DNA from 2 places in the Brevibacterium sp. FAM 24630 genome. Region 2 is predicted to be linked to the other one. Evidence: riboswitches for the same ligand, from Rfam matches in the RefSeq annotation. Region 2 holds a riboswitch; the other holds the start of a gene.

Region 1 (7,206 bases), on a different contig from region 2:
GTCGGCGACAACGGTGCCGGCAAATCGACCTTGATCAAGGTCATTGCCGGAGTCCACGGTGCTGATGAGGGCGAACTCCTCATCAATGGGGCGGCGCAGAAGTTCTCCTCGCCGAAGGATGCGCAGAAGGCCGGAGTGGCCACCGTGTTCCAGGACCTCTCCCTGTGCGAGAACCTCGACGTCGTGGCCAACCTCTTCCTGGGGCACGAGAAGACCCGCAGCGGAGTCCTCGACGAGGTGTCCATGGAAGCGAAGTCCTGGGAGCTGCTGCGCAGCCTGTCGGCGAAGATCCCGAGCGTGCGCGTACCGATCGCCGCCCTCTCCGGCGGTCAGCGGCAGACGGTCGCGATCGCCCGGTCCCTCCTCGGCGAACCTTCGCTGGTCATGCTCGATGAGCCGACTGCGGCGCTCGGTGTGGCGCAGACCGCCGAGGTGCTCAACCTCATCGAACGGCTCAAGGAACGCGACCTCGGGGTGCTGCTCGTCAGCCACAACATGGCCGATGTGCAGGCGGTGTGCGACCGGGTGCACGTGCTGCGTCTGGGCAAAGACGCTGGCGACTTCCCGGGAGACGAACGCACCGATGTGCTCGTGGCAGCGATCACCGGAGCCAGCGACAACGTTGTGACCAAACGCGCAGCACGAAGGGGTGAGCGTCGATGACCCGCAATTCCTTCATCACCGATGAGCGGATCTCGTCCGAAGGCATCGTCAGCACATTCATCCGCCGCGTCAAAGAGGGCCAGCTCGGGTCATTCCCGGTCATCCTCGCCCTCGTCGTCATCGTCATCGTCTTCCAGACCGCCGACAGCAATTTCATCTCCCCGGCCAACCTCGTCAACCTCTCGACGCAGGTCGCATTCCTCGCGATCCTGGCACTGGGCATCAACCTCATCCTGCTGCTCGGCGAGATCGACCTCTCGCTTGCGCAGCTCGGCGGCCTGGCCGCCTCCCTGCTCGGTGTGCTCGTGGTCAGGCAGGGTGTGCCGCCGGCGATCGCGCTGATCATCATGCTGCTGCTCGGCCTCGTCGTCGGTGCGATCCAGGGATGGTTCTTCGCCGTCGTCGGCATCCCAGCCTTCGTCGTGACCTTGGCCGGCCTGCTCGCCTTCACCGGTCTGACGCTGACGACCCTGGGTACACAGAAGAACCTGTCGATGTCGGACACCTTCGCCTTCGATTTCGCCAGCTACTACTTCCCGGCGGTCTGGGCCTATGTGTTCGGGGCGATCGCGATCATCGGCTTCGGAGCAGGCATCATCTACTCGAAACTGCGCCGTCACCGCGAGGGACTCAATGCACCGAGCTGGACCTCGGTGATCGTGCGCATCGTGCTGCTGACCGCGATCGTGTTCGGGTTCCTCGTCCTCGTCAACCAGGACTTCGGCCTGGCGATGCCGTTCTTCCTCATGATGGTCATCGCCATCGGCATCGATCTCGTGCTGCGCAAGACCCGTTACGGCCGTTCGATCTACGCCGTCGGCGGCAAGGTCGAGGCGGCCCGACGCGCCGGCATCCGAGTGACCTGGGTGCGCATCAGCGTATTCATGGCCGCCGGCGTGCTCGCAGCGCTCTTCGGCTTCGTCAAAACCGGTGTGACGACGAACGCCGGATCGACGCTGGTGAGCACGCAGGACCTGCTCAACGCGATCGCCGCAGCCGTCATCGGCGGCACCTCGCTCTTCGGCGGCCGCGGAACCGCGTGGGCGGCCGTGCTCGGTGCGCTGGTCGTCGGCGCCATCAACAACGGCCTCTACCTCATCGGCTTCAACTCCGATGCGCAGCAGATCATCACCGCGCTCGTCCTGCTCACCGCCGTCGTCATCGACGCACTCAGCCGCCGCGGCCAGAGGTACGTCGGCCGCGGTTAGCCGAGAGCCGTCCGTCCTCGGGTATGGTCCGGCGGTCAGGCGTCGGAGAGCAGACTCGCTTCGACTGCCGGAGTGATCGGGTCTCCCGCGCCCGTGGTGATGAGCCGGTGAAGGCTGTCGTGGGCATTGCGCGTCCACCCCTGTGCGCAGCCCTCATGGCAGGCCAGCATCGGGGTCAGCCCCACATGGGTGAAGGTCAGCTGGGCACCGGAGCCGGCCGGTTCGATGTCGAAGCGCACGGTCGTCCCGGCCCATTCATCGACGTCCTCACCCGCTCCGAAACGATTGTCGAGGATCCTCCAAACGACGCGTTCGCCGGGGACGAGTTCGGTGACCTGCACGCGAGTGGTGTGGATCTGCGGCACCGTATAGACGAATTCGCCGAGGCGGTCGGTCGCGCCGTCGATGCGCTGCGACCACCAGCCCCGCACATTCGTCACGGCGGCGTAGACCTCCTGCGGTGACTGCGGCACCTCATAGGTGAAGGTGAAATCCGACGATGACATTGCGTCGGGCGTAGATGTGGGATGTGCTGTGGTCATGGCGAGGCTCCTTTGCCGTTGTCTGCCGATCGCAACTTGTATCAAACAAGTTGGTGAAGTGATGATCCCACGCCTGATTTCATCATGCAAGTATCAAGGTAGAATCATTCTCATGCTGGGCAGAACGTATGACAACGAAGTGTGTTCCATTGCGCGCTCGCTCGAGATCGTCGGCGAACGGTGGAGCCTGCTGATCATCAGGAATGCGCTGTTCGCGGGAGTCACCCGCTTCGGTGACTTCCAGAAACGGCTCGGAGTGGCGACCAATGTGCTCACGACCAGGCTCGATGGCTTCGTCGAGGCGGGGATCATGTCCCGGGACTCGGGGTCCGGCGGGGTCGAATACCATCTCACCGACAAGGGGCGTGATCTGCGCGGAGTGCTCATCGCGTTCACCGACTGGGGCGATCGTTGGCAAGCCCCTGCCGGGCGGCCGATCATCTACCGGCACGATGACTGCTCGGGTGAGGTGCATAGTTCGATCCGCTGCGATGCCTGTGGTGAGGAACCTGACGCCGTCACCGCCTCGAAGGGTCCGGGCATGCCGGAGGAGAAGTGGTCGCACCGAACTGACTGACACAGGCACCCGATACGAATGGGTGCTGGCAGGTGCCGGGGTGGAGCTGAGGGGTCGCCCGTGTCCGACGGGGCTGATAGAGTCGAAGCCAATGACATGGGGTGCCTCATGACGTTCCGCTCGGGCCGAGAAGTCCACGCGGAGTTCGGCGAGGCTGAGAGAACACCCATCGAACCTGATCTGGGCCATACTAGCGAAGGGATCGTCATGGTTGACTTCGACCTGCGTTCTGCCAATGCGCGACTGCGTGCAAGCAATCCACTCATCCAATGCATCACGAACACCGTCGTGCAGCAATTCAGCGCCAACGTGCTCCTGGCCATCGGTGCCTCCCCGGCGATGCTCGACCACGAAGCCGACGCCGGGCAGTTCGCCGGCATCGCCAGCGGCGTCCTCATCAACTTCGGCACCGCCTCGAACCACCAGCTGCTCGCCGCCGATGCCGCCATCGACGTCGCCAACGCGGCCAGCAAGCCCTGGGTCCTCGATCCGGTGAGCGTCGGGGCCGTCGACTTCCGCACTTCCCGCATCCGTCGTGCCGCCGCCGACCACCCGACCGCCATCCGCGGCAATGCCTCCGAGATCGCCGCGCTGGCCGGAGTCGGCCTCGGCGGACGCGGAGTCGACTCCACCGATGACGTCGATGCGGTCCTTCCCGCCGCCGCGAAGCTGGCCCGAGAAACCGGGGCGATCGTCGCAGTCTCCGGACCCACGGACGCGATCGTCGCCCACATCGACGGCGCCGACCATGTCGCCCGCATCGCCGGCGGCCACGAATACATGCCGCTGGTCATCGGCACCGGCTGCTCGCTCGGAGCCGTCACCGCCGCCTACCTCGCCGCCGCCCGCGGTGGACTCGCCGATCCCGACGCCGACGCCTCGGCGGTGAACGCATCGGAACACACCACGAGCGGTGAGGCCGCCTCGGCGAGGTTCGAAGCCGTCGTCGCCGCCCACGCCCACTTCGCGGTCGCCGGCGAAGACGCCGCCGAGGGAGCCAAAGGACCGGGCAGCTACTCGGTGAACTTCCTCGACGCACTCCACAGCGTCGACGGCGACCGGCTCGCACATGCCAGGGTCAGCCTCGACGCACTCGCCGCGGACGAAGGCGCGCGGGCATGACCGCCGGATCCGCGCACATCACCGACGATCTGTGCAACGCGGCTGACACCGACCGCTTCGTCGGCATCGACACCCGCCTCTACCTCGTCACCGACTCCGCCCAGTGTGAGGCGGCCGGTCGCACCGTTGCCGAGACGGTCCAGGCCGCGGTCTCCGGGGGAGTCGGCATCGTCCAGGTCCGCGACAAAGACATCGATGACGGCGAGTTCTACTCGCTCGCCCGTCAGGTCATCGCCGCCGTCGACACCGCCACCCGCGGCACCGACCGCATCGTGCCCGTCGTCCTCAACGATCGCGTCGAGGTGGCCCGCCGCCTCATCGACGAGGGCGAGACCATCCACATCCACGTCGGCCAGACCGACACCACCGTCACCGAGGTGCGCGCCGCTGTGGGGGAGGCGCCGCTCATCGGTCTCTCGGCCGCCACCAGCGCCGAATTCGCCGCCGCCCGGGCCACCGGCGTCGTCGACCTCGTCGGCATCGGTCCGGTCTATGACACCACGACGAAGGCCGACGCACCCGACGGCATCGGACCCGACCGCCTCGGCGAACTGGTCGCAGAGGCCGGCATCCCCGCCGTGGCGATCGGCGGAATCACCGCCGACCGAGCTCCTGACCTGAGCGGACGCGGGCTGATCGGGATCTGCGTGGTCTCGGCGATCTGCCTGGCCGATGATCCGAAGGCCGCCGCCGAAGACCTGCTGTCTGCATTCGCGGGACGCGATCACGACGGCCGCGCGGACAGCGCAGGCAGCACCGCCGGCGGCCAGGCATGAGCACGCGCCCGCCGATCACCCTGACCATCGCCGGCACCGACCCCAGCGGGGGAGCCGGAATCCACGCCGACCTCAAGACCTTCACCGCGCGCAAGACCCTGGGCACGAGCGTCATCACCGCCCTCCTCGCCCAGAACACGCACGGGGTGTCTCGGGTCTACCCGATCGACGATGACTTCGTCGCCGACCAGTTCGACTCCGTGCTCGAAGACATGCCCGTCGACGCCGCGAAGTCCGGGATGCTCGGCGGCCGATCCCTCGTCGACCTCGTCGTCGCCCGCGCCGCCGAAGGCCTGCTGGGCTTCTACACCGTCGATCCGGTAATGATCGCGACCTCGGGCCATCGCCTCCTCGAGTCTGACGCCGTCGACGCGGTCCGCACCCACCTGCTGCCCGTGGCCGACCTCATCACTCCCAACCTCCCCGAGGCGGCCCTGCTCCTGTCCGAGGACGAACCCGAAGCGCAGACCCCCGACCAGATGCGTGACCAGGCGCTTCGCCTGCTCGAACGTGGGCCCGGCGCCGTCCTCCTCAAGGGCGGGCACGGCAGCGACGGAGACGTCACCGACATCCTCGCCACCCGGGACGGTTCGGTCCGCGAGTTCACCCACCCCCGCGTGGCTACCGCGAACACGCACGGAACCGGGTGCACCCTCTCGGCCGCAATCACCGCCGAGGTGGCCGTCCTCGGCCGTGAACGCGCAGCATCGGCGAACGGGGGCGCGGGAGCGGCCGTGACCGGCACCCCCGAGATCGGGTCCGAGCTCCTCGGCGATGCTGTCAGCAATGCCCTGGATTTCCTCGCCCGGGCTCTCAGCTCGGCCGCGGGCTGGCAGGTCAGCCTCGACTCGGATGGGGCACACGGACCCGTCGACCATCAGGTCGACATCGTCCGCGGGCAGCCTTCCTGACCGACCGCTCACCGCACGGTCGGGCACCCCATCTGACCAACACGAATCACAACCGCACGTCACACGAGTACATAGGAGTTCCCATGACCGTCGATTTCTCTGCCGGACCCCAGACCGCTCAGCTCTGGGACCGTGTCCGCCCCATCATCGAACAGATCGAAGACCTGCCGTTCCTCGCCCAGCTCGCCGACGGCAGCCTCGACGTCACGGCGTTCACGAACTACATCATCCAGGACGGCATCTACCTCAACGGCTACGCGAAGGCGATGTCCTTCCTCGCCGCAAAGACCGTCGACCGCGACGAGTCACGCTTCTGGGCCGGCTCGGCAGCCGAGGCGATCACGGTCGAGGAAGGCATGCACGAAGAGCTGCTCGCCGATTCGCGACTGGCGGCCGCACATGCTGAACTCACCGGCGGCAGCGCGGGCGCCAAGGCCTCACCGACGGCGCTCGGCTACGTCTCGTTCCTCATCGCCACGGCCGCCAGCCGCTCCTACGGCGAAGGCGTCGCCGGAGTGCTGCCGTGCTTCTGGGTGTACGCCCACATGGGCAAGGTGCTCGTCGAGCAGGCCGGTCAGATGGCCGATGACCACCCGTACCGGACCTGGGTGCAGACCTATGACTCACCGGAGTTCGACGAATCGACCCGTCATGCCGTGGTCATCCTCGAACAGGAACTCGCGAAGGCCCCGGACGAGGAGGCGGCACGGATGCGGGCGGCGTTCGAACAGGCATGTGTCTACGAACTGCACTTCTGGGCCTCGGCACACGCGATGCAGAACTGGGACGCCTCCGTCTTCCTGCCGCAGGGCGGGCTCACCTCGGCGGGCTGAGCCGGCGGACGAGGTTGATGAGAGCCGCGGCGGTGATGATGAGGAAGACGCCTGTGGGAATGAACGTCATCCCCGTCGGCATCGTCGCCCCGCGCCCTTCGCGCATGATCATCACAAGCACCGACGTCAGCAGCAGTGCCAGGGCGCCGCCGGTGATGCGCATGAACTGCATGAGGCAGTCATAGAGGTAGGTGTGCTCGCCGCTGTTCAGCCAGTAGTCCTTGAACGGGATGTTGATGATGGAACTCGGAAGCTTCTCCCAGATCCAGCGGCTCGAGAAGAGCAGGGGAAGACCGACGCCGATCGGCACGAGCCAGCCCAGCGTGCCCGCCTTCGACGACCAGTCGTCGGGCTGTCCCGAGGAATCGAAGTGGCTCGCGACGGTGTCCGGAGCCTGAACCCAGAACCAGACGGCGAAACCGATGAACACGAGGACCGAGACGACCGCGAACACGAGCGCAGCGAACTCGCCCATCGGGGACCGGCGCGGATTCGGAGAGGAGGACGTCACCCTGTCACTCTAACAACAGGGACAGTCCTGTCGATCAGCGGCAGGCGCGAGCGACAACTCAGG
Region 2 (7,206 bases):
TTCGACGAATCGGCGCTGCGGCAGGTCGACGGCGACAGGCTGACCGGCGGCGACCTCGAGGCTGCCGCCGGTCAGCAGTTCCGTCTGCTCAAACGTCTGCTTCAGGCGTGAGGCGCCAGCCCGGTGCCTCGTCGGGCAAATCGGCAGCTGTCGGAAGCCCTCTGGCCAACTGCGGCCCGAGGTCGGAGATATTCCGGGCGCCCATCAGCCCCATGGCAGTCAGCATTTCGGTCCGGATCAGGTCGATGGCCCGCTCCACCCCGCGCTGTCCGCCGGCCATCAGTCCGTAGAGATAAGCCCGGCCGATGAGTACGAAATCCGCTCCGGCGCACAACGCGGCCACGACGTCGGTACCGGACATGATTCCGGAGTCGAGGATGAGCTCCATCTCCTCTCCGACCGCCGCACGCACCTCTGCCAGCGCGGTCAGGGAGTCGGGAGCGCGATCGAGCTGGCGCCCTCCGTGGTTGGACACGACCAGGCCGTCGGCACCGATGGACCGGGCCCTGCTGGCATCCTCGGCGGTGAGGACGCCTTTGACGAAGAGTCGGCCCTTCCACTGCTCGCGGATCCACCTGAGGTCATCGAGATCAAGCGTCGGATCGAACATCGTCCGCGTCAACTCGGCCAAGGACTGCGAAGAGCTCGACAAGGAGGCATACTTCGGCGGTTCGGTCGTGAGGAAGTTGAACCACCAACCGGGTCGGTAGGAGGCGTCCAGAATCGTTTTGAAGGTCAGCTTCGGCGGAATCGAGAGTCCGTTGCGGTTATCGCGCAGACGCAGTCCCGTGATCGGAGTGTCGACGGTCACGAGCAGGGTCTCATATCCGCTGGCCTGGGCGCGCTGAAGCAGGTCGAGGCTGCGTTCGCGGTCCTTCCACAGATAGAGCTGGAACCACCGCGTCGATCCCGGTGCCGCCTGCGCGACCTCCTCGATCGACCGCGTGCCCATCGTTGAGAGGGAGAAGGGAATGTCGGCCTTCGCCGCGGCGCGAACTCCCCCGATCTCCCCCTCGGAATGCATCATCCGCGTGTAGCCGGTCGGGGCGATGCCGAATGGCAGCGCAGTGTCCTGACCGGCGATCGTCGTCGATGTGTTCGGAACGTCGACTCCATGCAGAATCCGCGGGAGGAGTTCGACGTCGGCGAAGACCTGGCGATTCTTGCGCAGCGTGTGCTCGTCGAGCGCACCTCCGTCGACGTAGTCGAAGGGCGCCGTCGGCGTCACCCGTTTCGCGATGCGGCGAAGGTCCCAGATATCGGCGGCGGATTCGAGTCTGGCCGCGACGCGATCGAACCGGGGCGGCTCGAACTGCAGCAGCGGGGCAAGCTCTCTGATGTCGGGGAATCGACGCTTCATCTCTCTCCTAGCTCACGATCGCGGAACCGCCAGTCTAGGCACGGAGTCTCGGCTCCGGCCGGGCCGACCGCGATGCGAACCGCGCCGCCCGGTTCCACGCGTTGCGGGGCGGAGATGGCATCATGGAGGTGATGTCTCAAACGCATGTGTGGTACGTCAGCTACGGTTCGAACATGGCTCGTGATCGGCTCGCCTGCTATCTGCAGGGCGGGCGACCACCCGGAGCCCAGGTCACCTATCCGGGAGCACGGGACACGACTCTGCCCCGTGCCGAGGCCGGAATCGAACTGCCTGGCACGATCTACTTCGCCGGAGCTTCGAGAGTCTGGGGCGGCGGAATGGCCTTCTATGACCATCACGTGCCCGGCCCCACCCCGGCCAAGGCCTATCTCATCACCGCCGCACAGTTCGCCGATGTCGCATCCCAAGAGATGAATCGGCCCCCGGCCGCCGATTCCCCGCTGGAGCGCCTCGTGTTCGACCTGCCCGCCGGTACCTCGCATTCGGTCGGCCCCGGCGGATATGAGACTCTCATCGTCCTCGACACGCTCGACGACGTTCCGATGGTCACATTCACTGCTTCGCATGGTTCGGCTGACATCGAGCACACTCAGCCCAGCGAACCCTATCTGGCGATGCTGCACACGGGAGCGGCCGAGGTCAGTGCTGCTTCCGGGCTGCACCTGCACGCAGCTGCACAAGCGTAAGGTCGAGCAGCGGGGTCCGGACTCCCAGCCCGGCGGCCTTCGTAGCCAGATCGCCGAGGATGTGCTCGGCTTCGCTGTCCAGACCCGCAGTGACGTCCCGGTAGAGGGATGAGGTGAACGCCGACCCCTCCTCGGTGAGCATCTTCACCGTCACGGCGTGCGACTTCTCCGACACCGGGTGCCCGGCGGCGTTCGCCACGGCTTCGATCTCGTCGATGATCTGCAGCACCTGATCACGTCCGCCGGCGCTCATGATCGCGCCCACCGGGGCCCGGAAGAGGCAGGTGACGACGCCGGCGGCAGCGATGAAAGCCCATTTCTCCCACAGCCCGTCGATGATGCCGTCGATGACCTGCAGCCGGTACCCGGGCACGTCGAGAGCCGCGGTGATCGGGGCGGGCACCGCCGTCCCGTCGAGGTCGCCGATCGTCATCACGGACAGGTCGGTGAGCTGATGGACCGCATCGTCCTTGATCGTGCCCACGATCTTGACGAGCCCGCCGAGCACCTGCCCCGGGTAGTCCTCCGCCAGCCGATCGATCTGCGCCATGCCGTTGAGGAAGGGGATGATCTTCGTCTCCGGACCGACGGCAGGGCGGATGTCGGTGAGCACCGAGTCGAGTCCATTGGCTTTGACCGCGATGATGACGAGGTCGAACGCACGCGGAGCCTCGTGGAGTTCGGCCGCGGTGAGCACATTCACGGAATTCGTCCGGTCTGCGTCGGGTGAGACGAAGCGCAGTCCGGCGGCGCGGATCCGCTCCGCCTTGGCCTCGCGGAGGAGGAAGGTGACGTCGCGGCCGGCCTCGAGCAGGTAGGACCCGAAAGCCCCACCGGTGGCTCCGGCCCCGGCGATGAGGATCGCGGGTCCGTCGGGTCGGGCATTCGTCGTCTCGGTCATTCCAGCGCCTCCTTGAGTTCCCGTGCGGCCGCAGCGGGGTCCTCTGCCGAGGTTATCGCACGCACGACCACCGCCCGGTTCGCGCCCGCTTGCCGGATCGCCGTCAGCCGCGGTCCTGCCGCAATCCCGCCGATGGCGAACCAGGGTGTGCTCACCGAGGCGGCCACCTCGGTGAGCAGAGACCTGCCCACGGCCGGTCGGCCGGGTTTCGTCGGCGTCTCCCACACCGGTCCGACGCAGAAGTAGTCGACCTCCGGATCCGCCTCGGCGGCGAGCGCCTGGTCCAGGGAATGGGTGGAGCGGCCGAGGATGACGTCGGGGCCGAGGACGGTGCGGGCCTGGGCGCTGGTGAGGTCGCCCTGTCCGACATGGAAGACGTCAGCTCCGGTGAGGAGTGCGACATCGGCACGGTCATTGACAGAGAAGAGTTTTCCGTGTTCGGCGGCGATGTCGCGCAGCACTTCGAGGGCGGCGATCTCGGCTTTGGCCTCAAGGGTCTTGTCGCGAAGTTGGATGATGTCGACTCCCCCGGCATAGGCGGCCCGAAGGAAGTCGGGCAGATCCCCTTCGTCGCCTCTGGCATCGGTGCACAGGTAGAGCGTGGAATCTGCCAACTGGGCTTCCCGTCGGGCCCGCAGTGTTCCGGGCCTTTCGGTGCGCGGTGGAATATCTGTGGTCATGGTCATAGAGTAGAGGAGTTCGCGGGAGCCTCCCAACGAGGCTGAGAGGGCGTAAGAGCCGACCGTCAGACCTGATGCGGGTTATGCCGCCGGAGGGAGAATCCATGCACGTCATCGTCGTCGGCGCCGGAATCATCGGCCTGGCCACGGCTTGGCATCTGCGCCGCCTCGGTGCAGTCGTCACCATCATCGATCCCACCCCCGCCCAGGGAGCCTCCCATGCCGCGGCGGGGATGATCGCCCCGGCCGCCGAAGTGGTGTGGGGTCAGACTCCCCTGTATCCGCTGATGCGATCATCCGGTGAGTTGTACCCCGGGTTCACTGCCGAGGTGGCGAGCGCAACGGGAGCCGAGCTGGGGCTCAATTCCACCGGGACTCTCGTGTGCGCCGGCGACCGGGCCGATCTGCAGACCCTGCGGGAACTGCGCGGGGCCCAGTCAGCAGCCGGGTTCACCACCGAACTCATCTCCGGGTCGAAGGCCCGGGCGGTCGAGCCCTCTCTGGCCCCCTCGATCATCGGCGCCGTGGACATCCCCGACGACTGGTCGGTCGATCCCCGGCGACTGAGCGCGGCGCTGCTGTCGATGACCACGGAGACGCTTGTCCGAGAAACAGTCACCGAGGTGGTTCGCCGTGGCGAGACGACCATCGGAGTCAGACTGGCCGACGGGCGCAGTCTCGAGGCCGACCAGGTGGTGCTGAGCACCGGCAGCGCATCGATCACCGGTGCTCCGGTCCTGCCCGTGCGACAGGTGTGGGGTGATGTGCTCCGGTTACGGACCCAGGCCGAGCACACTCCCCTGCTCACTCGCACCATCCGTGGTTTGGTCAACGGTCGGGCCGTCTACCTCGTTCCGCGTCCGGACGGTGAGATCGTGCTCGGGGCCAGTTCCCGTGAGGACGGTCGATCCGCCACATCTGCCGGGGCTGTGCACCGTCTGCTCCAGGACGGTCAGCGCCTCGTCCCCGGCATCCTCGACTGTGACATCACCGAGGTCACGACTCGGGCCCGCCCCGGCTCCCCCGACGATCTGCCGTTCATCGGCCGTGCCGACGACGGCTGTGTCGTGAGCACCGGGTACTTCCGTCACGGAATTCTGCTCGCCCCTCTCGGCGGACGGTTGGGGGCCGAGCTCGCCCTCGGGATCTCCCCGGACTGGTTGCCCGACGGTGCCCTCGATTCCGTCTCCCCACATCGTTTCTCCGAGGCGGCGCCGGTGTCGAATGCCTGATGCCGTGTTCACCCGCCACCTGTTCAGCCCCGACCATCATCACTTCGAAGAGGAGCCCGATATGACCCGATCCGCATCGACACCCCGAGCCGCCCATTCACCGTCCATCGTTCTCAACGGGGAACGCCGTGAGCTCACCACATCCTCGGCGCTCGACCTCGTCGCCGAGGTCACCGGACGGCAGCTGCACAGCGACGGAACCCCGGCCGACGGAGGACGACTGGGCATCGCCGTGGCCGTCGACGGCGAGGTCATCCGTCGCGGCATGTGGTCCGACTTCACTCTGTCCGACGGGCACACCGTCGACATCGTCACCGCGGTGCAGGGAGGCTGAGATGACCTGGACGATCGATGGTGTGGACATGACCTCCCGGCTCGTCATGGGCACCGGAGGGGCGAGCTCGCTGAGCATCCTCGATGCCGCTCTGCAGGCCTCGGGGACGGAACTGACGACTGTGGCGATGCGTCGCTTCGATGCGCAGTCACGTGATTCGGTATTCAAGCTGCTCGACCGCTTGGGCATCCGCATCCTGCCGAACACGGCCGGATGCTATACCGCCCGGGATGCTGTGCTCACGGCGCAGCTGGCCCGGGAGGCACTCGAGACGAATTGGCTGAAGCTCGAAGTCATCGCCGATGAGGACACCCTGCTGCCGGATCCGATCGAACTCTTCACCGCCGCCGAGGAGCTCGTCCTCGACGGCTTCACCGTCTTCGCGTACACGAACGACGACCCTGCACTGGCCAAACGCCTCGAAGATGCAGGAGTGGCGGCGGTGATGCCCGCCGGTGCGCCCATCGGCAGCGGACTGGGCATCCTCAACCCGCACAATATCGAAACCATCGTCGACCGGGCCGAGGTGCCGATCATCCTCGACGCCGGTGTCGGCACCGCCTCCGATGCGGCCCTGGCGATGGAACTCGGGTGCACCGCGGTGCTTCTGGCCTCAGCGGTCACCCGCGCTCATGATGCGCACGCCATGGCCCGGGCGATGTCCCTGGCCGTCAAGGCCGGGCATCTGGCCGCCGGTGCCGGACGCATCCCGAAGCGGCCGCTGGCGCTGGCGTCCTCGCCGCTGGACGGAATGGTCGGATCACGATGACCGCCGCCGACTCCCGATTGGCTCCGCTGGTGGCCCCCGGGCCACCGCTGTCACCGGAGGAGATCGCACGCTACTCCCGTCACCTCAGCCTGCCGAGTTTCGGACTCGAGGGTCAACGGCGGCTGCGGGCCGCCTCGGTGCTGGTCATCGGTGCCGGCGGACTCGGCTCCCCAGTGCTCAACTATCTGGCGGCGGCCGGGATCGGATCGATCACGATCGTCGACGATGATGTGGTCGAGACCTCGAATCTGCAGCGCCAGATCATCCACGGCACGGCCGATGTGGGCCGGTCGAAGGTCGAATCGGCCGCCGCCGCACTGCACCGGCTCGACCCGGATCTGACCGTCCGGACGATCGAGGGCCGTCTGAATCCGGACAATGCGCTCGACCTCTTCTCCGGACACGATGTGGTCCTCGACGGGGCCGATAACTTCGCCACCCGCTACCTGTCCAATGATGCCGCTGAGCTCACCGGCACGCCGCTGGTGTGGGGCACGATCTTCCGGTTCTCCGGCCAGGTGAGCACCTTCGTGCCCGGCCACGGACCGATGCTGCGCGACCTGTTCCCCGACATCCCCGACCCTGATTCGGTGCCCAACTGCGCCGAGGGCGGGGTGCTCGGTGTGCTGTGCGGGACCGTCGGTTCCGCGATGGCCACCGAGGCGATCAAACTCATCTGCGGCATCGGCACACCGTTCATCGGCAGGCTGCTGCGCTATGACGCTTTGGCCGGGGAGTATTCGACGCTGCGGTTCTCCCCCGATCCCGATCGGCCGACCGTCACCGACCTCACCGAGGTGGCCGCCGCCTGTGCTGTCACCGCATCCACGAGTGCCGCGGCCGACGGCTCAGCGGCCGGAGTGGAGGAGATCGACCCGGCCGAACTGCTCTCGCTCGGGGACACGACGGTGCTCCTCGACGTCCGGGAGGACTGGGAGCGGGCGCTGAGAGTCATCCCGGGCAGTCTCCATCTGCCCTTGGAGCGGATCCGCGAACACGGCTGGGACGCCGTCTCCGAGGTGTGCGACTCTGCGGCCGAGGGGCCTGCCCGGCGCGAGGTCGTCGTCCATTGCAAGTCAGGGGTGCGTTCGGCCGAGGCAGTCTCTCTGCTCACGAAGGACGCACCGCCCGCGATGCGGCTGCGGTCCCTGGCAGGCGGGATCGACGCCTGGGCGGCCCAGGACGAGACCGGCGAGGACGCTGCCGGCCGCTTCTCCTGAGCC

What was found. A riboswitch is a leader RNA that binds a small molecule or an ion and turns the genes downstream of it on or off. The one in region 2 is predicted to bind thiamine pyrophosphate.
Region 1: it holds a riboswitch for thiamine pyrophosphate, as region 2 does, so the genes downstream of both, thiM (hydroxyethylthiazole kinase) here and thiO (glycine oxidase ThiO) in region 2, are expected to answer to the same signal.

Annotation. Positions count from the first base shown of each region.
Region 1 covers NZ_JBNBZD010000020.1:32,794-39,999, reverse strand. The annotation lists gene ACPUD7_RS13940 (ATP-binding cassette domain-containing protein) at 1-663, shown strand, start outside; gene ACPUD7_RS13935 (sugar ABC transporter permease) at 660-1,871, shown strand; gene ACPUD7_RS13930 (SRPBCC family protein) at 1,907-2,413, opposite strand; gene ACPUD7_RS13925 (winged helix-turn-helix transcriptional regulator) at 2,526-2,990, shown strand; TPP riboswitch at 3,078-3,210, shown strand; gene thiM (hydroxyethylthiazole kinase) at 3,198-4,112, shown strand; gene thiE (thiamine phosphate synthase) at 4,109-4,888, shown strand; gene thiD (bifunctional hydroxymethylpyrimidine kinase/phosphomethylpyrimidine kinase) at 4,885-5,799, shown strand; gene ACPUD7_RS13905 (TenA family protein) at 5,883-6,632, shown strand; gene ACPUD7_RS13900 (DUF1648 domain-containing protein) at 6,616-7,143, opposite strand; gene ACPUD7_RS13895 (hypothetical protein) at 7,202-7,206, opposite strand, start outside.
Region 2 covers NZ_JBNBZD010000006.1:47,235-54,440, forward strand. The annotation lists gene ACPUD7_RS06405 (hypothetical protein) at 1-111, shown strand, start outside; gene ACPUD7_RS06410 (alpha-hydroxy acid oxidase) at 89-1,360, opposite strand; gene ACPUD7_RS06415 (histone deacetylase) at 1,492-2,067, shown strand; gene ACPUD7_RS06420 (2-dehydropantoate 2-reductase) at 2,021-2,968, opposite strand; gene thiE (thiamine phosphate synthase) at 2,965-3,648, opposite strand; TPP riboswitch at 3,660-3,763, shown strand; gene thiO (glycine oxidase ThiO) at 3,753-4,880, shown strand; gene thiS (sulfur carrier protein ThiS) at 4,873-5,214, shown strand; gene ACPUD7_RS06440 (thiazole synthase) at 5,216-5,983, shown strand; gene moeB (molybdopterin-synthase adenylyltransferase MoeB) at 5,980-7,203, shown strand.